DNA from 4 places in the Streptomyces sp. NPDC039430 genome. Region 1 is predicted to be linked to each of the others. Evidence: riboswitches for the same ligand, from Rfam matches in the RefSeq annotation. Region 1 holds a riboswitch; each other region holds the start of a gene.
What was found. A riboswitch is a leader RNA that binds a small molecule or an ion and turns the genes downstream of it on or off. The one in region 1 is predicted to bind cobalamin.
Positions count from the first base shown of each region.

Region 2: another riboswitch for cobalamin. It lies ahead of ACZ7LS_RS04380 (ABC transporter substrate-binding protein); the one in region 1 lies ahead of cobN (cobaltochelatase subunit CobN).
Region 3: another riboswitch for cobalamin. It lies ahead of ACZ7LS_RS08060 (ribonucleoside-diphosphate reductase subunit alpha); the one in region 1 lies ahead of cobN (cobaltochelatase subunit CobN).
Region 4: another riboswitch for cobalamin. It lies ahead of ACZ7LS_RS21400 (5-methyltetrahydropteroyltriglutamate--homocysteine S-methyltransferase); the one in region 1 lies ahead of cobN (cobaltochelatase subunit CobN).

Region 1 is NZ_JBVKAK010000021.1:40,485-48,326, forward strand. Features, by position in the region: gene cobG (precorrin-3B synthase) at 1-939, opposite strand, end outside; cobalamin riboswitch at 1,197-1,348, shown strand; gene cobN (cobaltochelatase subunit CobN) at 1,386-5,030, shown strand; gene ACZ7LS_RS33235 (hypothetical protein) at 5,435-7,135, opposite strand; gene ACZ7LS_RS33240 (flavoprotein) at 7,429-7,842, shown strand, end outside.
Region 2 is NZ_JBVKAK010000001.1:1,015,801-1,023,642, forward strand. Features, by position in the region: gene ACZ7LS_RS04355 (PLP-dependent cysteine synthase family protein) at 1-706, opposite strand, end outside; gene ACZ7LS_RS04360 (MoaD/ThiS family protein) at 706-1,008, opposite strand; gene ACZ7LS_RS04365 (putative leader peptide) at 1,117-1,230, opposite strand; gene ACZ7LS_RS04370 (ABC transporter ATP-binding protein) at 1,300-2,076, opposite strand; gene ACZ7LS_RS04375 (FecCD family ABC transporter permease) at 2,073-3,113, opposite strand; gene ACZ7LS_RS04380 (ABC transporter substrate-binding protein) at 3,122-4,120, opposite strand; cobalamin riboswitch at 4,170-4,316, opposite strand; gene ACZ7LS_RS04385 (M67 family metallopeptidase) at 4,338-4,751, opposite strand; gene ACZ7LS_RS04390 (amino acid permease) at 4,877-6,343, opposite strand; gene ACZ7LS_RS04395 (DUF2017 domain-containing protein) at 6,678-7,256, opposite strand; gene clpS (ATP-dependent Clp protease adapter ClpS) at 7,256-7,561, opposite strand; gene ACZ7LS_RS04405 (nicotinate phosphoribosyltransferase) at 7,702-7,842, shown strand, end outside.
Region 3 is NZ_JBVKAK010000002.1:669,782-677,623, forward strand. Features, by position in the region: gene ACZ7LS_RS08045 (helix-turn-helix domain-containing protein) at 1-546, opposite strand, end outside; gene ACZ7LS_RS08050 (ATP-binding protein) at 717-1,232, shown strand; gene ACZ7LS_RS08055 (ribonucleotide-diphosphate reductase subunit beta) at 1,229-2,242, opposite strand; gene ACZ7LS_RS08060 (ribonucleoside-diphosphate reductase subunit alpha) at 2,242-4,635, opposite strand; cobalamin riboswitch at 4,789-4,916, opposite strand; gene mctP (monocarboxylate uptake permease MctP) at 5,056-6,690, opposite strand; gene ACZ7LS_RS08070 (DUF3311 domain-containing protein) at 6,687-6,944, opposite strand; gene ACZ7LS_RS08075 (GntR family transcriptional regulator) at 7,174-7,842, opposite strand, start outside.
Region 4 is NZ_JBVKAK010000008.1:204,973-212,814, forward strand. Features, by position in the region: gene ACZ7LS_RS21385 (iron-siderophore ABC transporter substrate-binding protein) at 1-722, opposite strand, end outside; gene ACZ7LS_RS21390 (lysine N(6)-hydroxylase/L-ornithine N(5)-oxygenase family protein) at 869-2,221, opposite strand; gene ACZ7LS_RS21395 (methionyl-tRNA formyltransferase) at 2,473-3,420, shown strand; cobalamin riboswitch at 3,507-3,724, shown strand; partial or broken gene ACZ7LS_RS21400 (5-methyltetrahydropteroyltriglutamate--homocysteine S-methyltransferase) at 3,887-4,684, shown strand; gene ACZ7LS_RS21405 (PP2C family protein-serine/threonine phosphatase) at 4,633-5,160, opposite strand; gene ACZ7LS_RS21410 (PAS domain S-box protein) at 5,179-5,808, opposite strand; gene ACZ7LS_RS21415 (PQQ-dependent sugar dehydrogenase) at 6,098-7,237, opposite strand; gene ACZ7LS_RS21420 (aldehyde dehydrogenase family protein) at 7,699-7,842, shown strand, end outside.

The DNA.
Region 1 (7,842 bases):
AGCAGGGCTCGGAACGTGATCCGGAACGGGGTCCGGAATGGGAAGCTCCTCTTCCGAGCCCGAGCCCGAGCCCGAGCCCGAGCCCGAGCCCGGACCCGGGTGGTTCGGCCCCGCACCCGCCGCCTCCGCCCCCGTCACGTACTCCGTCCCGATCCCGGCGTCCCCCAGCCCCGCCCGTACCGCCGCCTCCAGCCCCCGGCCGTACTCGGCGGGCAATTCCCGTACCCGCCACGCCCCCGAGCCACTCGCCTCCGCGACCGTGAGAAACGTCTCCGCCGCCAACAGGGCCGCGCGCGGTGCGTCCTCGGGGGTCACGCGCAAGCCCGACCTGTTTGCCCCGATACGTACGACAACCGACTCGTCCCCGCGTGCGAGCAACGTCACATCGGCGCCGAGGGCCGCCACATCACCGCGTCCGTCGTCCAGCGCGAAGAGGAACCGCCCGGAGAGCGCCGCCGCCCGCGCGCTCGCGCACAGCAGCCCGTCCAGCTCACGCGCCCACAACTGGACGTCGGCGGACGGGAGTTCGTCGAGCCCGGCCAGCGGTGACGCCACGATGTTCCGTACCCGCTCGTGGGTCTCCGAGGGCAGCAGCCCGGCCTCGTGCAGCAGCCCGGCGAGTTCCGCGCCGCGGTTCCCGCCCACGTCGTCCAGGCCGCGCAGTTGCACATTGCCGCGGGAGGTGAGGTCCAGATGTCCGTCGCCCAGCCGCTCCGCCGCGTCCGCCAGTACCTCCGCCTGACGGACCGTCAAAAGTCCGGCGGGCAGCCGCAACCGGGCCAGCCGGCCGTCGTCCGCGGTGTGCAGCCGCAGCGCGCCGGGGCAGGCGTCGCCGCGCTCCCGCAGAGGGGCCCGTACGGACTCCTGCGAGGACTCCCGTACGGCGGCCCGCGGGGGCGCTTCGTCCCGGTTCACGGGTGTTGGCGAGGTGGGCGGCATGGCGGCGAGCATACCCACGCGCCCACGCCCGCTCCCGTCCCGCCGCCGGGCCGCCTCTCCGGCCACCACGGCCGGCCACGGCGCCGCTCGCCACCCAGCCATCGCCCGGTCACCCGCCCGGTCGCCATCCAGCCATCACCCAGCCACCGTCCGGCCACCGCCCGGCCCGCTCCCGCCCCTGTCGGGCCCGTATCAGCCTCGTATCGGCCTCCTACCGGCCCGCGTTCCAGGCACCCTCCCCCGCCCGTGACCTCAGCACTTACTATGCAGACGACGGGTCTGCCCAGGCCCGTCAACGCCAGCGACGGCGTCTTGGGGAGGAAGCCCGGTGCGAACCCGGCGCGGTCCCGCCACTGTGAGTCCGGCAGCAGCCGGGCGAGCCAGGAACTCCCGCCGTCCTCCACACCTCGCCCGGGGCGCGGACCCCGAGGAAGGCCAGACGCCGCATGCTTCTGCTCCTGTCGACGTCCGACACCGATCTGCTGAGCGCCCGCGCGGCGAACGCGGCGGGCGGGCCCGTCCCGTACCGCTTCGCCAACCCCGCCCGGCTCGCGCTCGACGAACTGCCCGCGCTGCTCGACGGCGCCGACCTCGTGGTCGTACGGCTCCTCGGCGGGCTGCGCGCCTGGCAGGACGGGATCGACCTGCTGCTCGCGGGCGACCGGCCCGTCGTGGTCCTCACCGGTGAACAGGCCCCCGACGCCCAGCTGATGGAGGCGTCGACCGTCCCCATCGGTATCGCGGCCGAGGCGCACGCCTATCTCGCGCACGGCGGTCCGGCCAACCTGGACCAGCTCGCGCGGTTCCTCTCCGACACGGTCCTGCTCACCGGCCACGGCTTCGAGCCGCCCGCCGCCGCGCCCACCTGGGGCCGGGTGCCCCGTCCGGTACGGGCCACCGCGCCGGGCGCCGACCGGCCGACGGTCGCCGTGCTCTACTACCGCGCGCACCACCTCAGCGGGAACACCGCCTTCGTGGACACGCTGTGCGAGGCCGTCGAGGCCGCCGACGCCCGCGCCCTCCCGCTCTACGTCTCCTCCCTGCGCGCGCCCGAGGCCGAGCTGCTGGTGGCCCTGCGCGAGGCCGACGCCATCGTCACGACCGTGCTCGCGGCCGGCGGCACCAAACCCGCCGAGGCGTCGGCGGGCGGGGACGACGAGGCATGGGACGCGGGGGCGCTCGCCGCGCTCGACGTACCGATCCTCCAGGCCCTCTGCCTCACCGGCAGCCGCGCCGCCTGGGAAGAGAGCGACGAGGGGCTGTCCCCGCTGGACGCCGCCTCGCAGGTCGCGGTGCCGGAGTTCGACGGCCGCCTGATCACCGTCCCGTTCTCCTTCAAGGAGCTGGACCCGGACGGTCTGCCGGTCTACGTCGCCGACCCCGAGCGGGCCGCCCGCGTGGCCGGGATCGCCGTACGCCACGCCAGGCTGCGGTATGTCACGAACGCCGAGAAGCGCGTCGCGCTGGTCCTCTCCGCGTACCCCACCAAGCACTCCCGTATCGGCAACGCCGTCGGTCTCGACACCCCCGCCAGCGCGGTGTCCCTGCTGCGCCGGCTGGACGAGGAGGGCTACGACTTCGGTTCCGAGCCCGTCCCCGGGCTGGCGTCCGGCGACGGCGACGAGCTGATCTACGCCCTCATCGAGGCCGGCGGCCATGACCAGGAGTGGCTGACCGAGGAGCAGCTCGCCCGTAACCCGGTCCGTATCCCGGCCGCCGACTACCGGCGGTGGTACGGCCAACTCCCCGCCGAGCTGCGCGAGTCGGTGGAGCGGCACTGGGGGCCGCCGCCCGGTGAGATGTTCCTCGACCGCAGCCGCGTCGGCGCGGGCGGGGACCCGGACGGCGACATCGTGCTCGCCGCCCTGCGGCGCGGCAATCTGCTGATCCTCATCCAGCCGCCGCGCGGCTTCGGCGAGAACCCCATCGCGATCTACCACGACCCCGATCTGCCGCCCTCGCACCACTACTTGGCGGCCTACCGCTGGATCCAGGCCGCCCGCGAGGACGGCGGCTTCGGCGCCGACGCGATGATCCACCTCGGCAAGCACGGCAATCTGGAGTGGCTGCCCGGCAAGAACGCGGGAATGTCGGCGGCCTGCGCCCCCGACGCCGCGCTCGGCGACCTGCCGCTGATCTACCCGTTCCTGGTCAACGACCCGGGCGAGGGCACGCAGGCCAAGCGGCGCGTGCACGCCACGCTCGTGGACCATCTCGTACCGCCGATGGCGCGCGCCGAGTCGTACGGCGACATCGCGCGCCTTGAGCAGCTGCTCGACGAGTACGCGGCGATCTCGTCCATGGACCCGGCGAAGCTGCCCGCGATCCGCGCCCAGATCTGGACCCTGATCCAGGCGGCGAAGCTCGACCACGACCTCGGGCTCGAAGACCGGCCGGACGACGACGGGTTCGACGACTTCCTGCTCCATGTCGACGGCTGGCTCTGCGAGGTCAAGGACGCGCAGATCCGCGACGGTCTGCATGTGCTCGGCGGCGCGCCGGCCGGCGAGGCGCGCGTCAACCTGGTCCTGGCGATCCTGCGCGCCCGGCAGATCTGGGGCGGTACGGCCTCCCTGCCCGGTCTGCGCGAGGCCCTCGGGCTCGACGAGTCGGCCGCGACCCGTACCGACGCCGACGCGGCGGAGGAGCGGGCCCGCGCGCTCGTCCAGGCGATGGAGGACGCGGACTGGGACCCGGCGGCGGTGGAGGGCGTCGCCGAGGGCCTCCCGGCGGGGGTCGCGGCGATCCTCGACTTCGCGGCGCGCGAGGTCGTACCGCGGCTCGCGGGCACCATCGACGAGATCGAGCATGTGGTGCACGCGCTGAGCGGCGGGTTCGTACCGGCGGGCCCGTCCGGGTCCCCGCTGCGCGGCCTGGTCAACGTCCTGCCGACCGGCCGCAACTTCTACTCCGTCGACCCCAAGGCCGTACCGAGCAGGCTCGCCTGGGAGACCGGCCAGGCACTCGCCGACTCCCTCCTCACCCGCTACCGCACCGACAACGGCGACTGGCCGACCTCCGTCGGGCTGTCCCTCTGGGGTACGAGCGCCATGCGCACCTCGGGCGACGACATCGCGGAGGCGCTCGCGCTGCTGGGCGTCCGCCCGGTGTGGGACGACGCGTCGCGCCGGGTGACGGGCCTGGAGGCGATCCCTCCCGCCGAACTCGGCCGCCCGCGCGTCGACGTCACCCTGCGCATCAGCGGCTTCTTCCGTGACGCGTTCCCGCACGCGATCGGGCTGCTGGACGACGCGGTACGGCTCGCGGCCTCGCTGGACGAGCCGGCCGACGTCAACTTCATCCGCGCCCACGCCCAGGCGGACCTCGCCGAGCACGGCGACGAACGCCGCGCCACGACCCGTATCTTCGGCTCCCGGCCCGGCACGTACGGCGCGGGCATCCTCCAGCTCATCGACAGCCGCGACTGGCGCACGGACGCGGACCTCGCCGAGGTCTACACGGTGTGGGGCGGCTACGCGTACGGCCGGGAACTCGACGGCCGCCCGGCGCGCGACGAGATGGAGACCGCGTACAAGCGCATCGCGGTGGCCGCCAAGAACACCGACACCCGCGAGCACGACATCGCGGACTCGGACGACTACTTCCAATACCACGGCGGCATGGTCGCCACCGTCCGCGCGCTCAAGGGCACGGCCCCCGAGGCGTACATCGGCGACTCGACCCGCCCCGAGACGGTCCGTACGCGCACGCTGGTCGAGGAGACGTCACGGGTCTTCCGCGCCCGTGTGGTCAACCCCCGCTGGATCGAGGCGATGCGCCGCCACGGCTACAAGGGGGCCTTCGAACTGGCCGCGACGGTCGACTACCTCTTCGGGTACGACGCGACGACGGGCGTGGTCGCGGACTGGATGTACGACAAGCTCACGGAGACGTACGTCCTGGACCCCGAGAACCGCGAGTTCCTCCAGGAGGCCAACCCCTGGGCCCTGCACGGCATCGCGGAACGGCTGCTGGAGGCGGAGTCGCGCGGGATGTGGGCGAAGCCCGACCCGGCGGTGCTGGACGCGCTGCGGGCGGTGTTCCTGGAGACCGAGGGGGAGTTGGAGGGGGAGTTGGAGGGGGAGGACTGAGCCCGGTCCGGGGGCGGGCGCGGGGCGCGAGGCCGTTGCGGAGGACACGCACCATGCCGCGCGGCCCGGCGCTGCCGGCTCTGCCCGGGCTCCCGCGTCTTTCGTGTGGACACGGCGGGCCCGTCCTTCGGGCGGACGGCGCTGCCGTGAAGACAGCCCCTGATGTCGCGGCGGCCAACAGCCCGCACATGCCTTCGCGTCATCGCGTCCGCCACTGATCCGTCACGGAGAGCAAGGCTCATCTCCGACATCCGCCCGAGGCGTCCAACCGCGCCTTTCAGCCACGCAGTTGGCGGGCCGGAGGGGGCCGGGGCGGCGGCGCGTCCGGGCGGCGCCGCGTCCGGGGCGGGGTGGCGTCCGGTTCGCCGTGCGCGTGCCCCGGCCTTGTCCTCCGGTTCCGTCCGTCAGGTGGGGATGGGCTTGGTCTTCGTGCAGTTCTTCCATTCGACCCAGGGCCGGGCGCCGCCGTTCTTGGGGCCGGTGGCGTAGGTGGGGTCGCCGGTGATCGTCTGGTTCTTCTCCTCGTGGGTGATGTCGATGCCGAAGAGTTTGAAGCCGAGGGAGAACTGTCCGGCGGAGATACCGAAGCCGATGCCGAGTGAGGCGTTCCACCAGTCGGTGTTGGCCTCGTAGTCGAGCCGGCTGAGCTTCCCCTTGTTGTGCAGGAGGTGTTCGAGCGGGCCGGCGTCCGAGTCCGGTACTTCCGCGGCGTCGGAGGGGGAGGGCAGCGGGTTGCTGGCGGGGTCGTCGCCACGCCCGCGCAGCCAGTCCTCGACGGTGGTGCTGTCGGTGTCGTTGTCGAGGATGAGCTCGGCCGTCTCGGTGTGTATCCGCGACTCGGTGGATCCGCCGCCGCCACCGACATCGATGGTGACGGGACCGGCGTTGGCGCCTCCCTCGACCTTGACGCCGCCGCCGTCCCCGGCTTCCTGGCTGGTGGTGATGACCAGCTTCTCCGGGTGGTGCGGGTCGTCGTTCTTCTCCTCCTCGTCATAGGCCGCCGCGTCGTACGTGACCGCGACCTGCTGCATCCTCTCGCCGGTGGCGACGCCGCCCGCGCCGGCCGAGCCCTTGACGGTGAAGGTGTAGATGAAGGTGATCTTCCCGGCGTTGACACCGGTGTTGGTGCGCATCACCACGACGTCCTCGGTCATGGTGCCGTTGAGCACTTCGCCGGAGATCTTGCCGAGGTCCTTGGGGCCGTCGCTCTTCCCCGCGTCTTTGCCGCCCTTGCCGTTGCTCTTGAACTTCCCGCCGAAGCTCACATTGCCCGACGCCTCGGTGGAGGTCTTGGTGATGTCGACGTCCGGCGCCTTCTCCGGTTCGAGGTCGGGCTTCTTCTTGCCCGCGTGGTAGCCGCAGATCATCCCCAGCTCGGAGGAGCGCGGACCGGCGGGCCTGCTGTTGCACTTGTCCTGCGCCTTGAGGTACTCGGTGAACTGCTGGGCGTCCTCAAGATTGGCCGCCAGGTCCGCCTGGGGATCGCCGCTCTTGTTCCCGTTGAACAGCCACTGCCCGCCGCTGCCGCTGCCCGCCAGGTAGGTGCCGCTGAGCTTGGCGCTGCCGCCCCAGTCCTTCAGCCCGGGGATGCCGGCGGAGATGCTCGCCGTGACCCCGCCTCCGACCTCGGTCACGCGCTCCAGGGTGACCGTGCCGTCCGACCACTGCTGGAGCTTGACCGTCTCCGAGCTGCTGATCTTGATGAAGAGGATCTGGATGACGACGGTGGTCTTGGTCTGGTCCTGGGACAGCAGGCACCGAGCGGGCTCGAACGGATCCCCGTTGGGTACGAAGGGATCGCCCGGACCGCCGGGCCCGCCGCCCCCGTCGCCGCCCCCGTCTCCGCCGTCACCGTCGCCCGCGTAGTCGCCGGAGGAGCACGCCTCGGCCCCGCTCAGCGGGTGAAGTATTCGGCATACGGCGCTCTTCAGCCCGGTCGCCTCGTCGGCGGGCACGCTCAGACCGACGATCGCCGCCACGACCAGGGACACCACCCCGACCATCGCCGCGTACTCGGCCCCGCTCTGCCCCAGGTCGCGATGCGCCCTGTCGCCCAGCCCATGGTTGTGCCGGTGCCATCCGCGCAACCTGTCGGCGCCCCTCATCAGTTCTCCTCGCCCACGCCGTCCCCGAACCCCCGAGCGAGAGCAGCGTATGGATGGGGCCGGGCCCAAACGCAGGGTCCCCGGGCCCACTTGAGGGGCCCACTCAGAGGGCCGCGCACCCCCTCCTACCTGCGAAAAGTGGCGCCCGCCGCACTGTTGGGTGAACTCTGCGGGGACGCCTCGCGTCTTCCGTGCCGCCGAGGTCCCGCAACCGCCGTTGCCCTCCCGGCCGTTAGGGTCTGGGGCATGACCACGGGAGAGCGCGTTGCCACTGCCGGGGCGCGGGCGCGCCGATGAATGACCAGCCGAAGAAGCCGTTCCTTTATGTCGTCGTGTGCGCGGCCGGCGTCGCCGGCGACGTCGCCAACCTGATCACGGCTGCCCAAGAGGCGAATTGGGACGTCGGCGTCATCGCCACCCCGCAAGGGCTCGGCTTCATCGACGCCGAGGCGGTGGAGGCCCAGACCGGCCACCCCATCCGCTCGGCCTGGCGCAGCCCCGGCGACCCACGCCCGCTGCCGCCCCCGGACGCCATCGCTGTCGCGCCGGCCACCTTCAACACGATCAACAAGTGGGCCGCCGGAATCGCCGACACTCTCGCCCTGGGGATCCTGTGCGAGGCGTACGGACTGGGCATTCCGACCGCGGCCCTCCCGTACGTGAACGCGGCCATGGCCTCGCACCCCGCGTACGCCCGAAGCCTGGAC
Region 2 (7,842 bases), on a different contig from region 1:
AGCCGACGGAGAAGCGCGTCGTGAGGACGGACTCGTCGTACAGCTCCGGGACGAAGCCCTCGTCCAGGTTGCGCAGGCCGTAGACCAGGTCGTCGTAGCGCGGCTCCGCGGCGACGATCCGGATGCCCTCGACGTTCTCGCGCAGATAGCGCCCCACGCCCATCAGCGTGCCCGTCGTGCCCAGGCCCGCCACGAAGTGCGTGATGGAGGGCAGGTCGGCCAGGATCTCCGGGCCGGTGGTGGCGTAGTGGGCGCCCGCGTTGTCCGGGTTGCCGTACTGGTAGAGCATCACCCAGGACGGGTTCTCGGCCGCCAGCTCCTTGGCGACCCGTACGGCAGTGTTGGAGCCGCCCGCCGCGGGGGACGAGACGATCTCCGCACCCCACATGGCGAGCAGGTCGCGCCGCTCCTGGGAGGTGTTCTCCGGCATCACGCAGACGATGCGGTAGCCCTTGAGGCGGGCCGCCATGGCGAGCGAGATGCCGGTGTTTCCGCTGGTGGGCTCCAGGATCGTGCAGCCCGGGGTGAGCCGGCCGTCCTTCTCGGCCTGTTCGACCATATGCAGGGCGGGCCGGTCCTTGACCGAGCCGGTCGGGTTGCGGTCCTCCAGCTTGGCCCAGATCCGGACGTCGTCCGCCGGCGAGAGCCGTGGGAGCCGGACCAGTGGCGTGTTGCCGACCGCCGCCAGCGGGGAGTCGTACCGCATCAGACCGTGTACGTGTCGAGCGCGCCGCCGGCCACGGCCGGGAGGATGGTGACGCTGTCGCCGTCGGCGAGCTTGGTGGAGACGCCATCGAGGAAGCGGACGTCCTCGTCGTTGAGGTAGACGTTCACGAAGCGGCGGAGCTGGTTGTCCTTGGCCGGGTCGATGAGCCGCTCCCGGATGCCGGCGTGCCGGGTTTCGAGGTCGTCGAAGAGCTTGGCGAGCGTGTCGCCACTGCCCTCGACGGCCTTGGCGCCGTCGGTGTAGGTGCGGAGGATGGTCGGGATGCGGACCTCGATGGCCATGGCATGGACTCCTGTGTCGGGAGAGGGCGTGACGGGCGCGCGGCTCGGGCCCCCGCGCGAGGGGATACGTGGTGCGGACAGCCGGATCGCGGCAGGAAGCGGTGTCGCTCAGCTCGCGGCGCTGGGACAGATGGCACTGGCGAGGCGGCACAGGTCGACGTGCAGCCGCGCCACGAGCAGCGGGGTGCTCGGCGTCTTGTCGCTCACGTCAGGGAAAACCATGCGGTCATCGTAACGATTCCCGGTCGGCGCTCCGGCATGTGATCTCGTATCCCGGACGGTCCCTATCCGTCAGGCGGACGGTGGGAGATAGACGACGGTCGGCGCGCCGGTGGCGGGGTGCGTGCTGACCTCGGCGGTCACCCCGTAGACGGTGGCGAGCAGTTCGGCGGTGAAGACCTCGTGCGGTGTGCCGGAGGCCACGATCCGGCCTTCCTGCAGGACGTAGACGCGGTCGCAGTAGTACGCGGCGAGGTTCAGATCGTGCAGGGCGAGCAGGTTGGTGGTCCCGGACTCCCTGATCAGGGTGAGGATGTCGAGCTGGTAGCGGATGTCGAGGTGGTTGGTCGGCTCGTCGAGTACGAGCAGGGCGGGCCGCTGGACCAGGGCACGGGCGACCAGCGCGCGCTGGCGTTCGCCGCCGGAGAGGGAGGGGAACGCGCGGTCCGCGAGGCCGGCGATCCCGACGCGGCCGAGTGCGGCTTCCGCGAGGGCGGCGTCGGCGGCGGTGTCGGCCTCCCAGAAGCGTTTGTGCGGGGAGCGGCCCATCGCGACGACCTCGCGGACGGTCAGCTCGAAGTCCGGTTGTCCGTCCTGCGGGACGGTGGCGACGCGGCGTGCCCTGGCCTTGGGGGTCATGGCGAGCAGGTCGTCGCCGTCGAGCAGGGCCCGTCCGTGGCTGGGGCGGAGCGTTCCGTAGACGCAGCGCAGGAGGGTGGTCTTGCCGCTGCCGTTGGGGCCGACGAGTCCGACGGTCTCGCCGGGGGCGGCGGTCAGGTCGGCGCTGTCGACGAGCCGCCGGCCGTCGATGGTGCAGGAGAGTCCTTCGAGCCGGAGTGTCGCCGTCATACGGGGGCTCCTTCGGGGCGGCGGCGCATCAGCCACAGCAGGGCGGGGCCGCCGGTGAGCGCGGTGAGTACGCCGACGGGCACGTCCTGGGGCGCGGCGACGGTACGGGCCGCGAGGTCGGCGACGACGAGGAGGACGGCTCCGCCCAGTGCCGCGACGGGCAGCAGGGCGCGGTGGCCCGCGCCGACGGCCATTCTGGCGGCGTGCGGGACGAGCAGCCCGATGAAGCCGACGGCGCCGCTGGCGGCCACCATCACGCCGGTGACCAGAGAGGCGAGGACGAAGACCGCGGCGCGGAAGCGCGAGGTGTCGAGGCCGAGCGCGGTCGCGCCCTCCTCGCCCGCCAGCAGCAGATCGAGCGGCCGGGCCAGGGCCATGAGGAGGGCGGTGCCGAGGGTGAGGACGACGCCGGGCAGGAGCAGGGTGGACCAGCGGGCGCTGCCGAGGCCGCCGAAGGTCCAGTAGACGGCTTCCTGGAAGTGCTCGGGGCGTGCCGAGACGATCAGGATGAGGGTGGTGAGCGCGGAGAGGATGTACGAGACGGCGACCCCGGCGAGGACGAGCCGGCCGCCGGTCATCGTGGAGCGCCGGCGGGCCAGCCCGTACACCAGCGCCATCGCGAGGAGCGAGCCGGCGAAGGCCGCGGCGGGCATGGCGACGGTGGTGGTGATCCCGCCGCCGACGCCGAGGACCATGACGAGTACGGCGCCGACGGACGCTCCGGAGGAGATGCCGAGGAGGAAGGGGTCGGCGAGCCGGTTGCGTACGAGCGCCTGGAGGACGGTGCCGACGACGGCGAGCCCGGCGCCGACGATCACGCCGAGCAGCACGCGGGGCAGCCGTACGTCGAGCACGATGGTGCGGAAGGGGCTGGGGTCGGCGCCGCCGGTGAGGATGGTGATGACCTGGCCGGGCGGGATGCGTACGGAGCCGAGGGCGAGTCCCGCGAGGACGGCGGTGGCGAGCGCGGCGGCGAGGCAGCCGAGCACGAGGGTGTAGCGCAGCCGCCCGTGGCCGGGCGGGGTGGTCCTGGTCATGGCGGGGCTTACTTGACGGACTCGGGGTGGAGCTGCGCGGCGAGCCGTTCGATGGCGTCGGGCGCGCGTACGCCGAGGACCACGTCCGAGAGCGGCATGACGGCGAACCGCTTGTTCCTGACGGCCGGTACGTCCTTGAGCACGGGGTCCTCCAGCAGTCGCTTCTTCTTCTGGGCGACGGTGGTGGAGCCGTAGTCGTAGATGACGATGACATCGGGCTTGCGGGCGACGACCTGTTCCCAGGTGGCGTCGCCGAAGGACTTGCCGAGGTCGGCGAAGACGTTGCGGCCGCCGGCGCGGGTGATCAGTTCGTTGCCGATGCCCGTGCCGCCCGCGGTGAAGGCGGTCTTGTCGCCGCTGTCGTAGACGAAGACGGAGAGCGGCTCGACGCCCTTGAGCGGGGCGGCGGTGTCGGTGACGGTGGTGCGCGCGGCGGCGATCCACTTCTCGGCGCGGTCGGGGACGCCGAAGGTGCGGCCCGTTTCGCGGACCTCCCGGTAGATGTCGTCGAGGGTCGTCCTGCCGCGGGGGCAGTTCTCCACGTTGAGCCGGGTGTGGATGCCGGCGGACTGGAGGTCGTCGCGGCCGCGGCCGTCCTTGGCGGCGAAGGCGCTGGCGTAGCCGCCGTAGACGAAGTCGGGGTTGGCGGCGAGCAGCCGCTCCTTGGAGGGGTACTCCTTGGCGAGCACCGGGACGCTCTTGTACGCCTTCTCGTAGGCGGGGAGGATCCGGTCGTCCAGCCAGGCGGTGCCGACGAGGGACTTCTCCAGGCCGAGCGCCAGCATCACTTCGGTGACGTGCTGGTTCATGGTGACGACGCGCTTCGGCGGCGCCTGGTAGGTGGTTTTCACGCCGCAGTTGGTGACGGTGTACGGGAAGCCGGGCGCGGTGGCCGCGGCCCGCGCGCCGTCCTTCGCGTCCGTGGTGGCGGCGCCGCCGCAGGCGGTGAGCGGGAGCAGTACGGCGGATATGACGGCGGACGTGAGCGCACGGCGGCGCCGGGACAGCACAGACACGGCAGGGCCTCCTCCGGGGGATTTCCGCGTCCCCTGGCTGGTGGGAGAAGGGCGGCAGGTCAGTTCCTGGCTGCCAAGCTGGGCTTGGTCACAGTGGCGGGACCGCGCCGGATTCGCACCGGCTTCCTGATCCCCACCGCCTCGGTTTCGGCGCTCAGTGTGTCAGACCTGGCGAGCGCCGCGACCGGCGCCTCGGCCGATCCCGGCCTCAGACGATCTCGACGTCCTCTTCCGTGACCTCGCCCTCGACGATGCGGTACGAGCGGAACTGGAACGGGCCCGAGTCGTCGTGGTCGGCGGTGGAGACGAGGACGTAGTGGGCGCCCGGCTCGTTGGCGTACGTGATGTCCGTACGGGACGGATACGCCTCGGTCGCGGTGTGCGAGTGGTAGATGATCACCGGCTCTTCGTCGCGGTCGTCCATCTCCCGGTAGAGCTTGAGCAGATCCGCCGAGTCGAACTCGTAGAAGGTGGGCGAGCGAGCGGCGTTGAGCATGGGGATGAACCGCTCGGCCCGGCCGGTCCCGGCGGGGCCCGCGACCACGCCGCACGCCTCGTCGGGATGGTCGGCGCGCGCGTGCTCGACGATCTTGTCGTGCAGGGCCTGCGTGATGGTGAGCATGGAGAAAATATAAAGGGACGAGTACGGCCCCCGGATCCGGGAGGGAGTTTCCCGGTTTCCAGGGGCCGTCGGGCAGGGGCCGTCGGGGCCTCGGCTTGGTCAGGGCCGTCGGGGCCTCGGCGCGGTTACTCCGCGGAGGCGTACTCCGGGGTGGAGTCGCCCGCCGCGGTCCGCGGGGCGCGGCGCTTGAGGTACTGCCAGCCGATGACGAGACAGACCGCCCAGACCGCCCCCACGTAGAGGGAGACCCGCGCGTCCTTGTCGTACGCGATCAGGCAGGTGACGAGGGCGAGGAAGCCCACCGCGACCCAGCTGAACACCGAACCGCCGGGGGCGGGGAACGACGACGCGGGCAGCAGGCCCGCCCGTACCCCGCGGCGGTAGCGGATATGGCTGATGAGGATCATCATCCAGGTCCAGATACCGGCGGCGGTGGCCACGGATGTCACATAGCCGAAGGCCTTCTCCGGGACGATGTAGTTGAGGACCACACCGATGCCCATGAGGGCGACGGAGACGGTGATGCCGAAGGCCGGGGTCTTGCGGGAGTTGAGCTTGCCGAAGAGCTTCGGCGCCTCGCTGTTGGCGGCGAGGTCGCGCAGCATCCGGCCGGTGGAGTACATGCCCGAGTTGCAGGAGGAGAGCGCGGCGGTCAGTACGACGAAGTTGACGATGCCGGCCGCGAGCGGGATGCCCATCTTCTCGAAGGCGTGGACGAAGGGGCTGGCGCCCGCCGAGAACTCGGTCCACTTGACGACCGCGAGGATGACGGTCAGCGCGCCCACGTAGAAGACGATGATGCGCCAGGGCAGTGTGTTGATCGCCTTGGGGAGGGTCTTCTCCGGGTTCTCGGACTCGCCCGCGGTGACGCCGACCAGCTCGACGGCGAGGTAGGCGAACATGACGCCCTGGAGGGTCATCAGGCTGGAGCCGATGCCGTTGGGGAAGATCCCGTCGTGGGCCCAGAGGTTGGAGGCGCTCGCCGTGTCACCGGCGTCGGAGAAGCCGAGGGTGAGCACGCCGAGACCGATGACGATCATTCCGATGATCGCGGTGACCTTGATCATCGAGAACCAGAACTCGACCTCGCCGAAGATCTTCACCGAGATCAGATTGACGCCGAAGAGCACCACCAGGAAGACCAGCGCGCTGACCCACTGCGGGATCTCGGGGAACCAGAAGTGGATGTAGATGGCCGCGGCGGTCAGTTCCGCCATCCCGGTGACGACCCACATGAGCCAGTACGTCCACCCGGTGGCGAAGCCGAAGAACGGACCGAGGAACTCTCTGGCGTACTCCGCGAAGGAGCCCGAGACCGGCCGGTAGAGGAGCAGCTCGCCGAGCGCCCGCATGATGAAGAAGATCACGACGCCGGCGAGGGCGTACATGAGGATGATGCTGGGTCCGGCCTTGGCGATGTTCGCTCCGGCGCCCATGAAGAGCCCGACGCCGATGGCGCCGCCGATGGCGATCATCTGGACCTGACGGCTGCCGAGTCCGCGCTCGTAGCCCTCTTCCGAGGTGCCGCCGCCGGCCGGTCCTCCGGCGGTCCCGTCGCCGCCGTACTCCTTGTCGACCTGCGCAGAGGTCATGGTCGTGCGCCCTTTCTCCATACAGATCCGCGCCGTTCTCGGCCACGGACCAGTTCCTGATCCCCCCGGATATGGATGGAGTGCCGCCGGCGGTCGGCCGGCCGAAGCACCCCCGGGGACAGGGGTGGCGTCCCCGGGGGGTCGTGCAGATCTATCACGGCGGACCGGGCGGCCAGCGGAGCGCGCTGTGGCACAGGCCACAGGGAGAAGCGGACGAATCGCACCGCGAACCGCAAAGGTCGCCGGAGCGGTGACGGGATCGTTATGCCGAATTGAGCGTCACCTGAGCGTACGGAAGGGGGCTTGCGGGCAACCGGCATATGACACGCGGGGGTCAAGGCATGAGGGTCTCGACGAGCGATTCCTGGAGCGCGCCGAGCCAGAGGTACGCCATCACCATCGGCTTGCGCGGGTCGGAGTCGGGCAGCCGGTACAGCTCGCCGCCCTCGTCCTCGTCGGTGACCTCCAGGCGCGTGCCGATCGTCAGCCGCAGATCGTTGAGGGCGCCGAGCCAGTGCCGGCAGTCGTCGGGGGTCAGCTTGAGTACGGCGGCGCCCCCGCCCTCCACGGCGAGCGCGTCCAGCGTGCGGACGAGCGCGAGGCCGTCCTCGCGCTTGCGGCCGCGCAGATCGTTCTCCGTGAACCGTCTGAACTCCGAGGAGAATTCGCGTAGTTCGTCGTCGTCATCGCCATACGCGTCCGGGAAGAGCCGGGCCAGCGCCGGGTCGGCCGGCGGCTCGCTCGGACCCTCGCTGAAGAGCGAGGCGAGCGGGTCCTCGCCCTGGGCCGGCTCGTCGCCCGGCCCTATCAGCTCCAGCAGCTGTACGGCGAGCGAGCGCAGGATCGAGACCTCGACCTCGTCGAGCGCGACGGCCGCGCCGCCGCCCGGGATCGCCTCGAACTGCCCGGCCATCAGGCGCGGTCCTGCGAGAGGGTGGCCCACAGCCCGAATCCGTGCATCGCCTGTACGTCGCGCTCCATCTCCTCGCGGCTCCCGCTGGAGACGATCGCGCGGCCCTTGTGGTGGACGTCGAGCATCAGCTTGTGCGCCTTGTCCTTCGGATAGCCGAAATAGGTCTGGAAGACGTACGCCACATAACTCATCAGGTTGACCGGGTCGTTGTGCACGATCGTCACCCATGGCACGTCGGGTTCGGGGACGGCGAAAGTCTCCTCGGCCGATTCGGGGCGTTCGATCTCAGTCGGGGCAACACTCACGGTTCGGGACGACCTTCTTCTCTGCGGGGGCGTGCCGGAATTCACAGCCTCACATGACCCATGCTGCCACCCGTCGCGGCGTGTCGCACAAACGGCCACGAGAAATCGTCAAGGTGACGAGTATTGGGTAGCATCGTCGTATGAACACTGCGGATCTGGGTTTGCCGGTGGACGTGCCGTCGACCGCGCTCTTCACTGATCAGTACGAGCTGACGATGCTCCGGGCGGCGCTCCAGGCGGGCACGGCCGACCGGCGCTCGGTCTTCGAGGTCTTCACCCGG
Region 3 (7,842 bases), on a different contig from region 1:
GTCGGGGCCGCCCACTGCGCTGGTCAGGGCCGCCTCGCCGATGATGAAACAGGTCTCCACCATCGGCGTCCGCGTCAGGAGCTTCTGTCGGCTGAGTCTGGCTTCGAGATGCTGCTCGATAGTGTCCTCGGAGAGCGATGGACAATGTCGTGAGAACAGCGCACGCGCGTAGTCCTCGGTCTGGAGCAAACCAGGAATCAGCAGCGGATCGAAGTCGTACCTGCTTACCGCATCCGTCTCGATCAGCGCGAAGTCCTGGAAGAACAACGGAAGTTTCGCCAGGTCCACGTCGTCCTGCAACACCGCCAGCGTCCCGCCCGCCTTCAGCCTGACCTCCGCCGCGTCCGTGAACGCCGACTTCGCCGGCCTCCGGCCCTGCTCGATCGAGGCGAGCTGGTCGCATGAGTAGCCCACCGCCTCGGCGAGTTCCTGCTGTGTCAGGCCGGACTTGTTACGCCAGAGCTTGACCAGCTTTCCGTACGCCACCCAGACGCCCGGCCGGTCGTCGTCCTGTGCCCGCTGCTTCTTCTGACGGCTGGTTCCCATGCCTCACACCCCAATGCGCCGATGTGCGAATGTGGTTCACGTGTAAACACGCGCGGCGGAGCGCCGGTCACTGCCCGTGACCCGTACAGAAACGCAACCTGGTCGTACATGCCGTACAGGTACGCCCGTCCGCCCTGGTCACGCTAGCCGCGTGACGGGACGGTTACCCTATGAAGTCGGAAATTGCCTCCCTTGTCGCCCCGACGGAGCCGACCGCCCCCGCCCAGCTCGCCGCTCCTCCGCCGCTTTCGCCCCTGTATCCGCCGTCTCGGATCAGGCTCAGTTCCAGCCATCGCGGCGCGCGGCTCGCGCGGTTGCTCGCCGCGCAGCAGTTGGAGGAGTGGGGGATTCCGCGTGCGACGGCCACCGGCGCCGTGGTCGTGGCCGTCGTCGCGGAGCTGGCCGCGAACGCCGTCACCCATGGCCGTACCCCCGGGCGGGACTTCGAGGTGCGGCTGGCGCTCTCGGCCGTCGTCGTCCGGGTCGAGGTCCTCGATACCCGGCCCGACCGGCTTCCCCGGGTCCCGGGTCTGACCCCGCCGCCCCCACCGGACGTGACCAACGGGCGCGGGCTGCTGCTCGTCGCCGCGTATGCCGACCGGTGGGGGTGGAGCGTGCGTGACGCGTACACCACCAAGACCGTCTGGGCCGAGGTGGACTACCAGCGCCTGGACGCGCGGGCCTAGAAGTCGTCGTCGAAGCCGACCGTGCCCTCCACCGCGACCTGGTACGCCGACGGGCGGCGCTCGAAGAAGTTCGTCAGCTCCTGGACGCCCTGGAGCTCCATGAACGAGAACGGGTTCTGGGAGCCGTAGACCGCCGGGAAGCCCAGGCGCTGGAGGCGCTGGTCCGCGACGCACTCCAGGTACTCGCGCATCGACTCGGTGTTCATGCCCGGCAGGCCGTCGCCGCACAGGTCGCGGCCGAACTGAAGCTCCGCCTCGACCGCTTCCTTCAGCATGTCCGTGACCTGCTGCTCAAGGGCGTCGTCGAAGAGGTCCGGCTCCTCCTTGCGTACGGTGTCCACGACCTCGAACGCGAAGTTCATATGCATCGTCTCGTCACGGAACACCCAGTTGGTGCCGGTGGCCAGGCCGTGCAGCAGGCCGCGCGAGCGGAACCAGTAGACGTACGCGAACGCGCCGTAGAAGAACAGCCCCTCGATACAGGCCGCGAAGCAGATCAGATTCAGCAGGAAGCGCCGGCGGTCCGCCTTCGACTCCAGGCGGTCGATCGTCTCGACAGAGTCCATCCACTTGAAGCAGAACTGTGCCTTCTCGCGGATCGACGGGATCTCCTCCACCGCGTCGAAGGCCGCCGCGCGGTCCGCCGGATCGGGCAGGTACGTGTCCAGCAGCGTCAGATAGAACTGGACGTGTACGGCCTCCTCGAAGAGCTGGCGGGAGAGATAGAGCCGCGCCTCGGGGGAGTTGATGTGCTTGTAGAGCGTCAGCACCAGGTTGTTCGACACGATCGAGTCGCCCGTCGCGAAGAACGCGACCAGCCGCCCGATCATGTGCTGCTCGCCGGGGGAGAGCTTGGCGAGGTCGGCGACGTCGGAGTGCAGGTCGACCTCCTCCACCGTCCAGGTGTTCTTGATCGCGTCGCGGTAGCGCTCGTAGAAGTCCGGGTAGCGCATGGGCCGGAGCGTCAGCTCGAAGCCCGGGTCCAGCAGGTTCTTCTCCGAAGTGGTCATTACTGGCAGGCCTCGCAGGACTCGGGGTTTTCCAGGGAACAGGCGATGGCGTCCTCGTCGGGCGTCATCTGCGCGGGTACGGGGACGGGCGCCGGCCGGGCCGCCGACGACCCCCCTGCCGCCCGCGCGATGCGCGTCGCCGGGCGCGAGCGCAGGTAGTACGTCGTCTTCAGGCCCTTCTTCCAGGCGTACGCGTACATCGAGCTGAGCTTCCCGATGGTCGGCGTCTCCAGGAACAGGTTCAGCGACTGGCTCTGGTCCAGGAACGGCGTACGGGCCGCCGCCATGTCGATCAGGCCGCGCTGCGGGATCTCCCACGCCGTGCGGAACAGCTCCCGCACCTCCGCCGGGATCCAGGTGAAGCCCGCCACCGAGCCGCTGGACTCGCGCAGCGCCTCGCGTGTCTGCGCGTCCCAGACGCCGAGCCGCTTCAGTTCGTCCACCAGGTACGAGTTGACCTGGAGGAACTCCCCGGAGAGCGTCTCGCGCTTGAAGAGGTTGGAGACCTGTGGCTCGATGCACTCGTACACGCCCGCGATCGAGGCGATCGTCGCCGTCGGGGCGATGGCGAGGAGCAGCGAGTTCCGCATGCCGGTCGTGGCGATCCGGGCGCGCAGCGCCTCCCAGCGCTCCGGCCAGTTCAGCTCCACGTCGTAGTGGTCGGGGTGCAGCACCCCGCGCGCGGTGCGCGTCTCGGACCAGGCGGGGAGCGGGCCGTCGCGCTCGGCGAGCGCGCAGGACGCCTCGTACGCGGCGAGCATGATCCGCTCGGCGATCTTCGTGGAGAGTGCGGCGGCCTCGGCGGAGTCGAAGGGCAGCCGCTTCTTGAAGAAGACGTCCTGGAGGCCCATCGCGCCCAGGCCCACCGGGCGCCACCTCGCGTTGGAGTTACCGGCCTGCTCGGTCGGGTAGAAGTTGATGTCCACGACCCGGTCGAGGAAGGTCACGGCCGTGCGGACGGTCTCGTCGAGCCGCTCCCAGTCGATGTCCCCCGACTCCAGCACGAACGCACCGAGGTTGATGGAGCCGAGGTTGCAGACGGCCGTCTCCCCGTCGTCCGTCACCTCCAGGATCTCCGTGCAGAGATTGGACGAGTGGACGACGCGGCCGGGCTCGGCGGTCTGGTTCGCCGTACGGTTCGAGGCGTCCTTGAAGGTCATCCAGCCGTTGCCCGTCTGGGCGAGGGTACGCATCATCCGGCCGTACAGCTCCCGGGCCGGGACGGTCCTGCGCGCCAGTCCCGCGGCCTCCGCCTCGCGGTAGCGGGTGTCGAACGCGTCGCCCCACAGGTCGACCAGGTCCGGCACGTCGGCGGGGGAGAAGAGGGACCAGTCGCCGTCCGACTCGACCCGGCGCATGAACTCGTCCGGGATCCAGTGCGCGAGATTCAGATTGTGCGTACGGCGGGCGTCCTCGCCGGTGTTGTCGCGCAGCTCCAGGAACTCCTCCAGGTCCGCGTGCCAGGTCTCCAGGTACACGCAGGCCGCGCCCTTGCGCCGGCCGCCCTGGTTGACGGCCGCGACCGAGGAGTCGAGGGTGCGCAGGAACGGGACGATGCCGTTGGAGTGCCCGTTGGTGCCCCGGATCAGCGAACCGCGCGAGCGGATACGGGAGTACGAGAGCCCGATGCCGCCCGCGTGCTTCGAGAGCCGCGCCACCTGGTGGTACCGGTCGTAGATCGAGTCCAGCTCGTCCAGCGGGGAGTCCAGCAGATAGCAGGAGGACATCTGGGGGTGGCGCGTACCGGAGTTGAAGAGGGTGGGGGAGGAGGGGAGGTAGTCCAGCCGGCTCATCAGCCGGTAGAGCGCGGCGACCTCGTCGAGCGCGCGGGCGCTGTCGTCCTCGGCGAGTCCCGCGGCGACGCGCAGCATGAAGTGCTGCGGGGTCTCGATGACCTGGCGGGTGATCGGGTGGCGGAGCAGATAGCGGCTGTAGAGGGTCCGCAGCCCGAAGTAGCCGAAGCGGTCGTCGGCGTCCTGGTCGACGAGCGCGTCGAGGAAGTCGGCGTGCAGCGTGACGAAGCCGGCCGTACGGTCCGCGATCAGGCCCTCGCGGTGGCCGGTGGCGACGGACGCGGAGAACGCCACGGCGCCCTGGCCCGCGGCCTCGTCGGCGATGGTGCGGGTCAGCAGCCTGGCCGCGAGCCGGGAGTAGGCGGGGTCCTCCGAGATCAGCCCCGCGGCCGCCTCGGTGGCGAGCGCGCGCAGCTCGGCCTCGTCCGACCGGGCGTTGCGGCCGCGCAGCGCGGCGGCGGCGACTCTTCCGGGGTCGGTGTCGGGCAGATCGGCGGTCAGGTCCGTCAGGGTCCGCAGCAGTGCGGACCCGGGTCCGTCGGCCGCCCGCGCGGCGGCCTCGGAGATGCCTGAAGCCGGATCGGCTGGCGCGATGGTCACGTGGTGCTCTCCCTCGCTCGGCTCTGGGCCGTCGGGGAGGGGAGCGGGCTTGTTCTCGCGGTACGGGGCGTACGGCCCGGATGCGGGCAGCACGGCGTACGGCGCCCACCGGCCCATCCACGAGGCCCGGACGTCTCGGCGTCCGATTCGGTCGAAGCGGACGCACTGTCGGCAGGTGTTCGGACTCGTGGGTATGGCAAAGCACACCACATCACACCGTTGCGGGACAGTTCCGGATTCGCACCGGATTCCCCTGCGTGACAGCGAGGTCGAGCATACATGTGGGGGCTGGCTCGGGTGCCACCCCCCAGATGTTGTGTCGTGCGTCATTCCGTCCGGGCCCGCGGCGGACAGCGAAAGGCCGCCGGATCCCCCTCGTACCAAGGGATCCGGCGGCCCGTCGCGCCGTACGGCCGTCCGTCAGTGGCCTCCGGGGGCGCCCGAGGTCGCCGCGGGGAGTTCGGCCTTCACGCCCGGATCGCCCGCGTCCGCCGTGTAGTCGGAGGGGCTCGTCTCGTCCGTGCCCTCCGGCGCCTTGGCCGCGCGCAGGGCGAAGGTGAGCACCACCGTCACCACCAGGTTGAGCACGAACGCGGTGAGGCCGATGTAGCCGATCTCGCCCAGGCCCGGGATCTCCTTGGACGAGCCGCCGAAGTGCGCCTGGGTCGGGCTGGCCACGCCGTACGCCGCCGCCGTGCCGTAGATCATGCCGACCGCCCAGCCCGCGAGCAGCGCCCAGCGGTGGAACCAGCGGGTGAACAGGCCGCCGACCAGCGCCGGCATCGTCTGGAGGATCCAGATCCCGCCCAGCAGCTGGAAGTTGATCGCGACCGTCTTGTCCATGGTCAGGACGAAGGCCAGCGCGCCCACCTTCACCAGCAGGGAGACCAGCTTCGAGACCTTGGTCTCCTGCGCGGGCGTGGCGTCCGGCCTGATGAAGTCCTTGTAGATGTTGCGGGTGAAGAGGTTCGCCGCGGCGATCGACATGATCGCGGCCGGCACCAGCGCGCCGATGCCGATGGCCGCGAAGGCCACCCCCGCGAACCAGTCGGGGAACATCGTCTCGAAGAGCTGCGGGATCGCCAGCTGTCCGTTGTCCACCTTGATCCCGGCGGCGATCGCCATGAAGCCGAGCAGCGCCAGCAGACCCAGCATCAGCGAGTACAGCGGCAGGATCGTGGTGTTGCGCCGGATCACCTCACGGCTGCGGCTGGAGAGCGTCGCCGTGATGGAGTGCGGATACATGAAGAGCGCGAGCGCGGAACCGAGCGCCAGCGTGGCGTAGCCCCACTGCCCGGCCTCGCCCGGCGCGAGCGAGCCGCGTGGCTGGCCGGTCGCCGGGTTGGTCTGCGCGAAGGCGTCGCCCGCCTTGGCGAAGATGTCGTCGAACCCGCCCAGTTTGATGGGGATGTAGATGATCGCCACGACGATCACGATGTAGATCAGCGTGTCCTTGACGAAGGCGATCAGCGCGGGCGCGCGCAGCCCCGACGAGTAGGTGTACGCGGCGAGCACACCGAAGGCGATCAGCAGCGGCAGGTCCTTGATGAACCAGTGGGTGTTCTCACCGCCGCCGACGCCCATCACGTCCAGCACGGCCTGGATGCCGACGAGTTGGAGCGCGATGTACGGCATCGTGGCGAGGATGCCGGTGACGGCGACCGCCAGCGACAGGCCCTTCGAGCCGAACCGGCCCCGTACGAAGTCGGAGGTGGTGACGTAGCCGTGCTTGTGCGACACCGACCAGAGCCGGGGCAGGAAGGTGAAGATCAGCGGGTAGACGAGGATCGTGTACGGCACGGCGAAGAAGCCGGCCGCGCCCGCCGCGTAGATCGCCGCCGGTACGGCCACGAACGTGTAAGCCGTATAGAGGTCGCCGCCGAGCAGGAACCAGGTGACCCAGGTGCCGAACGACCGGCCGCCCAGGCCCCATTCGTCGAGGCTGTTCTCGTTGGCGGCCTTGCGCCAGCGGGCCGCCAGGAACCCCATGACCGTGACGGCCACGAAGAAGAAGATGAAGACGGCGAGTGCCACGCCGTTCACGCCGTCCTTCATGCCGGCGCACCTCCCTTGCGGGAGCGCTGGTCACGCTTCCACAGCTGGTAGGCCGTCATCGTGAGCACCGCCGAGACCGGGACCCAGAGCATCTGGTACCAGTAGAAGAAGGGGATGCCGATGAAGGTCGGCTCGATCTTCGCGTAGGACCCGACCCACAGCATCGCCACGAAGGGCGCCAGGAGACAGAGGGCGATGATCACCCGCGCAGGGGTGACCGTGGGGGGTCGTTTCTCCTCCGGAACTTCTGACACCGCGGCTCCGTCCCTCGATGATCGCCTGTGGTAATGAGCAGGAAATCTAAGCGAAGGCGCTGGTCAGCGTCACCCCTTGGCAGCAACTCGTTACGGCAACGGTATGCGGACAGGGGCGGTGCCGGAGGGCGCGCCGCCCCGGCGCGTGCCGGGGGCGGCGCGTGCTGTCCGTGCGCGGCCGTGCTGTCCGTGCGCGGCGCGCGCTGTCGGTGGTGGACGGGCCGTGCTGTCAGTGGGCCGGGCGCTTCAGCCTGGCCACGAACTTGTAGCGGTCGCCCCGGTAGACGGACCGCACCCACTCCACCGGCTCGCCGGCCGCGTCCAGGGAGTGCCGCGAGAGCATCAGCATCGGCAGCCCGACATCCGTACCGAGCAGTCCCGCCTCGCGCGGGGTGGCCAGCGAGGTCTCGATGGTCTCCTCGGCCTCGGCGAGATGGACGTCGTACACCTCCGCCAACGCCGTGTAGAGGGATGTGTACTTGACGAGCGAGCGGCGCAGCGCGGGGAAGCGTTTGGCCGAAAGGTGGGTGGTCTCGATGGCCATCGGCTCGCCGCTGGCCAGCCGCAGCCGTTCGATGCGCAGCACGCGCCCGCCGGTGGTGATGTCCAGCAGCCCGGCCAGGGTGTCGTCGGCGGTGACGTAGCCGATGTCCAGCAACTGCGAGGTCGGCTCCAGGCCCTGGGCCCGCATGTCCTCGGTGTACGAGGTGAGCTGGAGCGCCTGCGAGACCTTGGGCTTGGCGACGAACGTGCCCTTGCCCTGGATGCGTTCGAGCCGGCCCTCGACCACCAGCTCCTGGAGCGCCTGGCGCACGGTGGTGCGTGAGGTGTCGAACTCGGCGGCGAGCGTACGCTCCGGAGGCACCGGCGTACCCGGCGGCAGCGTCTCCGTCATATC
Region 4 (7,842 bases), on a different contig from region 1:
ATGGACTTCGGGTCGGTCTTCGTGAAGCCCGAGTACTTGCCCGCCTCGAAGCTGTCGGCGACGGCGAGGGTCTGCTGGGCGAATCCGGGGTTCTTCTCGCGCACGGCCTTGAAGCGCGCGTCGATGCCGGCGATCAGCTTCTCGCTCGCGGCTTCCTTGCCGAGGGACTTGCCGATCTGCCGGGTCATCACCTGCCAGGACGCCCCGTAGTCGGGCAGGCCCTTGGGCTGGGCGACGACCTTGGTGAACTTCGAGAGCGTGTCGTACTGCTCCTTCTTCATCCCCGAGTACTGCGCGATGACCAGGTCCGGCTTCAGCGCCGCGATCTTCTCGATGTTGTACTCGTCACGCTCGCCGACGATCTCCGGCTTCGTGGACCCCCACTTGTCCTTCGTCCAGGGCCACTTGCCGTACGGCTGCTCCTTGAACCAGTCGACCGCCCCGACGGGCTTGACGCCGAGCGCCAGAACCGCGTCCTGGTCCGACAGGCCCAGGGTGACCACCCTCTTGGGCTCCGACTCGACCGTCGTGCTGCCGTACTTGTGCTCCACGGTCACCGGGAAGGCGGCCGACGAGCCGCCCGCCGCGTCCGAGGGCTTCGACTCGGCCGTGTCGGTACCGCCCCCACAGGCGGACAGAGCGAGTGCGGCGACGATGGCGACCGCCACACGGGGGAGGTAGCTGACGCGACGCGTCGGACGGGGGCGCGTACCAGTGGACACGGTTGTTCCTTTCACGGGGATTGCACGGTGCGTGCCACGCCCGTCGCGTACGACGGCGCAGGAAGGCGAGCGTGGCGGTGGGGCCGGGGAGTTCTGCCGGGGCCGGGGGGTTCTGCCAGGGAGGGATGCCGGGGACGAAGGAGTCCTCAGCGGACGGAGCCGATGCCGTCGGCGACCGGCCGGGACTCGCCCCGCGCGGGCTCCTGGCCACGGTCGAGGATCGAGTCCAGGATCTCGCCGACCCTGATCGCGGTGTTGGAGAGCAGGGACGACGTGATGCCGTGCGTGTGCTCGGTACCGCCCTGGAGGTAGATGCCGCAGCGCAGTTCGGGGTCCGTCGTGACGCGGTAGTCCCGCTCGACGCGGACACGGCCCTGGTCGTCGCGGTGGCAGCTGTCCGCGACGCCGCCGAGGAGGCCGAGGGGGTCGGCCTGGCTGTAGCCGGTGGCGAGGACCACGACGTCGGCGTCCAGCACCTCTTCCTCGCCGTTGACCAGGGAGGTGACGGTGGCGCGCACCTGGTCCCCGGCCTCCTCGACGGCGGTCAGCCGCGAGATGTTGAGGAACCGCAGCCGCTCGGTGCCCAGGACCTTCTCCTGGTACGCCTGCCGGTACAGGTCGTCGATCAGATCGATGTCCACGACGGAGTAGTTGGTGTTGCCGTGGTAGTCCATCAGCCGGCGCTTGATGTCGTCGGGGGCCGTGAAGTACTCGTCGACCGCCTCGGGATCGAAGATGCGGTTGGCGAAACTGCTGTCGTCGGCGGGGCTGTAGCCGTAGCGGGAGAAGACCGCGCAGACCTCGGCGCCCGGGAAGCGGCGGTGCAGATACGCCACGTTCTCCGCGGCGCTCTGGCCGGCGCCGACCACGATGAAGCGCGTGGGGTCCGCGCCCTCCAGGCCGTCCACCTTCGCGAGGAGGTCGGAGTTGTGCCAGACCCGCTCGGTCCGCTCGATCCCCTCCGGCAGGAGGGGGCGCAGCCCCGTGCCGATGACGAGGTTGCGGGCACGGTGGACGACCGTCTCCGTGCCCGAACGGGCCGTCACATCGAGGTACTCCACGACTCCGTCGCGTATGACGGGGGCGACGGCGACGACCTCATGGCCGTAGGAGACCATGTCGTCGACCTTCGCCGCGGCCCACTCGAAGTAGTCGTGGAACTCGACGCGGAGCGGGAAGAGGTTCTTGTGGTTGACGAAGTCGATCAGCCGGCCCTTGCTCTGCAGGTACCGCAGGAACGTGTACTCGCTGGACGGGTTGCGCAGCGTCACCAGGTCCTTGAGGAAGGACACCTGCATCGTCGCGTCGTCGATCAGCATGCCGCGGTGCCAGCCGAAGCTCGGCTGGCTCTCGAAGAAGTGAGCAGTGACCGCCTCCTGCCTGCCGACGCTCGCGTTGTGCTCGCTGAGCGCGATCGCCATGGCCACATTGGACGGCCCGAAGCCGATTCCTATGAGGTCGTGGATCAGAGGTGCGTCGCCAGGAAGAACCTGTGACATGTCACTCCCATCGTGCGGGACAGCCGCCTGTCAGGCGTGGGTGAGAAGAAACGAAGACGCCGAGCCCGCCGAGGACACCGGCCAGTCGAACTTAGGTAAAGCTAACCTGACCTAGCTCGACCTGTCGACCGGACGAATCGGGCAAGCGGCCCACCTCGGCGTCGAACGGGCCTGGAAACGGCGCCCGTTGCATCCTTAGGTAAGGCTTGCTTTACTTACTGCGATCATTCGCTCTTCTGAGGAGGAACCCCATGCGGGTCGTCATGTTCGGTTACCAGACCTGGGGACATCGCACGCTGCGAGCACTCCTGGACTCCGAGCACGACGTGGTGACGGTCGTGACGCATCCCAAGAGCGAGCACGCCTACGAGAAGATCTGGAGCGACTCGGTCGCCGACCTGGCCGAGGAGCACGGCGTCCCCGTCATCATCCGCAACAGGCCGGACGACGAGGAGCTGTTCCAGCGGCTCAAGGAAGCCGGCCCGGACATCATCGTGGCCAACAACTGGCGCACATGGATCCCGCCGCGGATCTACGGCCTTCCCCGCTTCGGCACACTGAACATCCACGACTCGCTCCTGCCGAAGTACGCCGGCTTCTCGCCGCTGATCTGGGCCCTCATCAACGGGGAGACCGAAGTCGGCGTCACGGCCCACATGATGGACGAGGTGCTCGACGCGGGCGACATCGTGGACCAGCGCGCGGTGCCGGTGGAGCCCACCGACACCGCCACCGACCTGTTCCACAAGACGGTCGGCCTCATCGCCCCCGTGACGGTCGGCGCCCTGGACCGGATCGCCTCCGGGCAGACCGAGTTCACCCAGCAGGACCGCTCCCGGGCCACCTTCTTCCACAAGCGGGCCGAGGAGGACATCCGGATCAACTGGGACTGGCCGGCCGACGTCCTGGAGCGGCTGGTCCGCGCCCAGTCCGCGCCGTACCCGAGCGCCTTCACCTTCCACAGGGGCAAGCGTCTGGAGGTGCTGACCGCGGTCGTTTCGGAGGGCCGCTACGGAGGCACGCCCGGCCGCGTCTTCTACCGCGAGGGCGAGGGCGTGGTGATCGTCGCCGGCGCGGACGCCCGCACCGGACGGAACCACGGCCTGGCCATCACCCGCGTACGGACGGAGGACGGCCGCGAGCTGCCCGCGACCGAGTACTTCACCTCCATGGGCGGCTACCTCACCAGCCGTCCCTGAGGACCGGCCCCTGGCGACGCGGATCCCGCGTCCCACGTCACGTTCCGGAATGTGAGCGGTGGTGCGCGAGAAACGGTCCGCCCTCCAGGGTGGACCGTGCAGCTGGTTCGCCCTGTCCGCCAGGCAGGCGCGTCGTAAGAGGGAACCCGGTGGGAATCCGGGACTGCCCCGCAGCGGTGAGCGGGAACGACCGCCGTCATACGCACTGGATCCGACCGTGGATCTGGGAAGCGACGGCCAGTAGGAATCTGCCCCGGCAGACGTGCCCGCGAGTCCGAAGACCTGCCCGTTGCCCGTACGTGACCGATCGCGTGCGGATATCCCGGTGACCTCGTGGGCGGGTCGGCGTACATCACCAGACGGAAGGCCGCGCCGACGCGCGCGCCGGGTCCGTCCGGTTCGTCACCCCTTCGCGTTCGCGTCCCGTCTCCGGGAGTTCAGGAATCTTCTCGCGAAGGAGATTTCCGTGACAGCGAAGTCCGCGGCAGCACGGGCCACCGTGTGCGGCTACCCCCGCCAGGGCCGGAACCGTGAACTGAAGAAGGCCATCGAGGGCTACTGGAAGGGCCGCGTCACCGCCGACGCCCTCCAGGAGACGGCCAAGGACCTGCGCCGTTCGCACTGGCGGCAGTTGGCCGACGCCGGCATCAGCGAGGTGCCGACAGGTGACTTCTCGTACTACGACCACGTCCTGGACACCAGTGTCATGGTCGGCGCCGTCCCCCAGCGGCACCGCGCGGCCGTCGAAGCAGGCGCGCTCGACGGCTACTTCGCGATGGCGCGCGGCAACCAGGACGTGGCCCCCCTTGAGATGACCAAGTGGTTCGACACCAACTACCACTATCTGGTCCCCGAGTTGGGGCCGGACACGGTCTTCGCGGCCGACTCCGCCAAGCAGGTCGCCGAGCTGGGGGAAGCCCTCGCGCTGGGACTGGCCGCCCGCCCGGTGCTGGTCGGCCCGGTCACGTATCTCCTGCTGGCCAAGCCGGCCCCGGGGGTGGCCGCCGATTTCGAACCACTCACCCTCCTGGACCGGCTGCTGCCCGTCTACGCCGAGGTGCTCGCCGCACTGCGCGCCGCCGGCGCCGAGTGGGTCCAGCTCGACGAGCCCGCCCTGGCCCAGGACCGCACGCCCGCCGAGCTGAACGCCGCCGCCCGTGCGTACCGCGACCTCGGCGGTGCGGCCGACCGGCCGAAACTGCTCGTCGCCTCCTACTTCGACCGGCTCGGCGAGGCCCTTCCCGTCCTGGCGAAGGCACCGGTGATCTTGTCGAGGTGTCGCAGCACCTCGGAGGGCGGGAGGCCGAGGTCGGCCGGCGTGGCGGTGGCGGTGCGCGGGCGCCCCATCGCGGCTGCCGCGGCGATGCCGCTGCCCATCACATCGCCCACCACGAGCGCGGTCCTGTCCTCCGCGAGGGGGATGACATCGAACCAGTCGCCGCCCACCTCGTTGGCGGCCACCGCGGGTTGGCAGCGCGTGGCCACCTCCAGGCTCTCGGGCGGCGCCGGCCGCGGCAACAGGCTGCGCTGGAGTGTCACCGCCGTGTCGCGGACGCTCTCGTACAGGCGCGCGTTGTCGAGGGACACCGCGGTCCGGCCCGCCAGGTCACCGGCCAGGATCGAGTCGTCCGCCGTGAACGGGAGCGCGTTGGGACCGCGCGTCAGGCTCAGCACTCCCGATGGCTCGCCCTGGGCGGTCAGCGGAATCGCGAGATATGACTGGATGCCGCTCCCGGCCAGGCAGCGGCCGCTCCGGCGTCACGGGCGATGCGCGCCAGATCTCCTTCGTCCACGTGCGCCACCATGACCGGGTGACCGGTCCGCAGGCACTGGGTGACCAGCCGGTCGGCGTCGTAGCGGACCAGCTCGTCGGCGGTGCCGACGGCGGGTGCCACCTCTGTGGGGCAGGCGGCCTTCACCGCGAGGGGGCGCACGACCACCGGGCCGCTGTCGAGTGCCGCGGGCCGGCGATGGCCCGGGGTGGAGTCGAGTACGTCCACCACCGCGATGTCGCTGAGTCCGGGCACCAGGACATCGGCCGGCTCCCGGGCCGTCTGTGTGATGTCCAGCGTGGTTCCGATACGGGCGGAGCCCTCGGCGCTCAGGGCCAGGCGCCGGCGTGCCTGGGCCGCCGCTGTGATCGCGGCCGGCCACCAGGTCCGCGCACCGGTCGTCGGCCAGCAGCCGTGCCGCGTGCCGTCCCAGCGCTTCCCGCGCGGAGTAGCCGAAGAGCTCCTCGGCCCGTGCGCCCCAGAGGATGATCCGCCCGGCTCTGCCGAGCGCCACCACCGCGACACCGAGGGCGTCCAGCACCCCGCTCGGCCACTCCGGGAAAGGGCCGGAGAAGTCGCCGGCGCCACCGGCGTCGCGGGGTCCCGTCCCACCCATCCCGGTCGCTCCTTCCACCCGCCGGTGCGGGGCGCTTCCGGCGCGGGCCCCGGAGCCGCGGCGCCGGAATGATCCCCGTGCCCTTCCGGTGCTTCCATGGTCTCCCGAGACGGTCGGCGACGCACCGTACCGGCCGGGGCCGCGTGGTCACGTTCCGTGGTGCGCTGTCGGGGGCGTACACCACATCAGGCCCGGTGCTGATTTCTCAGCACCGGGCCTGACCTGCTGTGTTTCATCCGCCGGGGCGATGGGCCGGCAATCCGCCGCCCCGTCGAACCGGGCTCGTTGGTTACGCCGGGTCGATACGGGAGATGCTGCCGCCGATGCCGAGCACATACAGCTCGCCGTCGCCGTCCTGCACGAACGAGATGGTCTCGCCGCCGTTGACTCCGAGGTCGCTCTCGCCGGTCACCTTGCCGTTCTCCATCCGCAGAGCGCGGACCGTGCCGTCGCAGTAGTCGGCGAACAGATACTGTCCCTTGAGCTCCGGGATCGCGTCGCCCCGGTAGACGTAACCGCCGGTCACCGAGCAGCCCAGCCCGTTACGGTCGTACTCGTGGATCGGCGGCACGTGGTTCGCGGGCTCCGTCCCGCCCCGGAAGGGGTGGTTGCCCTCCATCGAGGACCAGCCGTAGTTCTCGCCGCCCTCGCTGTCCGCCGGGGCCCAGTCGATCTCCTCCCAGGCGCTCTGGCCGACGTCGGCGATCAGCAGGTCGCCCTTGTCCGCGTCGAAGGAGAACCGCCACGGGTTGCGCAGCCCGTACGCCCAGATCTCGCCCTTGGCGTTCGGGTCGTCCACGAACGGGTTGTCCGCCGGGATCGCGTACGGCTCGCCGCCGCGCGGGTCGATCCGCAGGAGCTTGCCGAGCAGCGTGTCGAGCTTCTGCCCGTTGCCGTGCGGATCGCCGCCCGAACCGCCGTCGCCGAACGCGATGTAGAGATAGCCGTCGGGGCCGAACTTGATGTCGCCGCCGTTGTGGTTGGCGTACGGCTGCGTCTGGGTGAGGACCGTGCGCCGGGTGTTCGGCTGGAGCTTGCCGCGCCGTACGGCGAACTCGTCCACGGTGCTGGTGCCTTCGAGGTCGGTGAACGAGATGTAGAAGTGCGCGAACTTCTTGTCGAACGCGATGCCCAGCAGGCCGCGTTCGCCGTCGGTGGTGGTCTCGCCCGATATGTCGAGGACGGGGGCGCCGAGCCCCTGATCGCCCAGGACCCTTACGGTGCCCGCGCGTTCGGCTATCCAGACCGTGCCACCGGGCCCGGCGGCGCCGGCGATGGGATTCTGGGCTGTGGCCACTTTCGTGAGCGCCACTTCGGCCGCCGCCTGACGCGGGGCCGCGGGCTCGTCGGCGGACGCCGTGGTGAAGGCGAGGGAAGCGACGAGGCAGATGGAGCCGATGACCGCCGAGCTTCTGGTGCGGATTTTCACCGTGACCCTCCTGGTCGGCGAATGGGGGGAACCCGGCTGCTTTGGGCAGTTGTCAGGGGCGTCGCCCGTGCCAGCACGCAACCTGGGTGGGGGGATTGTGTGCTACTGGCTACGGATGAGGATACAGGGACAGGACGGCTTGGCCTAGACCAATACCCAGCCCCTGCGCCTCCGTTCACCTTTCCGCCCCGCTTCCTGTTTCCGCTTCCCGTTTCCGCTCGCGGTCACGTCCGTCGCCACCACGTCCCTCGGCGCATGCCCGGGACGCGCTCACCCAGGCCAAGCCCACCCGGGCGGCGAAACGCACGGCCGGATATTGATTCGAGAGTCAGCAATTACGCGACCTCTATTGACTCTCGAATCAGTAGCGACCTACCGTTCGGAACCAGCCAGGCACGGCTCCCCCCGCCGCCCCGTCGCGCCGTCCACCGAATCCCCAGTCGCCCTTGAGGAGCACGACCATGGGTCATCCGGTCACCCACACCACCAGAAGCCGCCTCGATACGGAACGCGCGCACTTCCGGATAGGCGGCGCGTGGCAGGCTCCCTGCGGCGGGCCCGGCGGCCCGTACACCGTCGTGACCGATCCCACCGGCCGCGGCGCG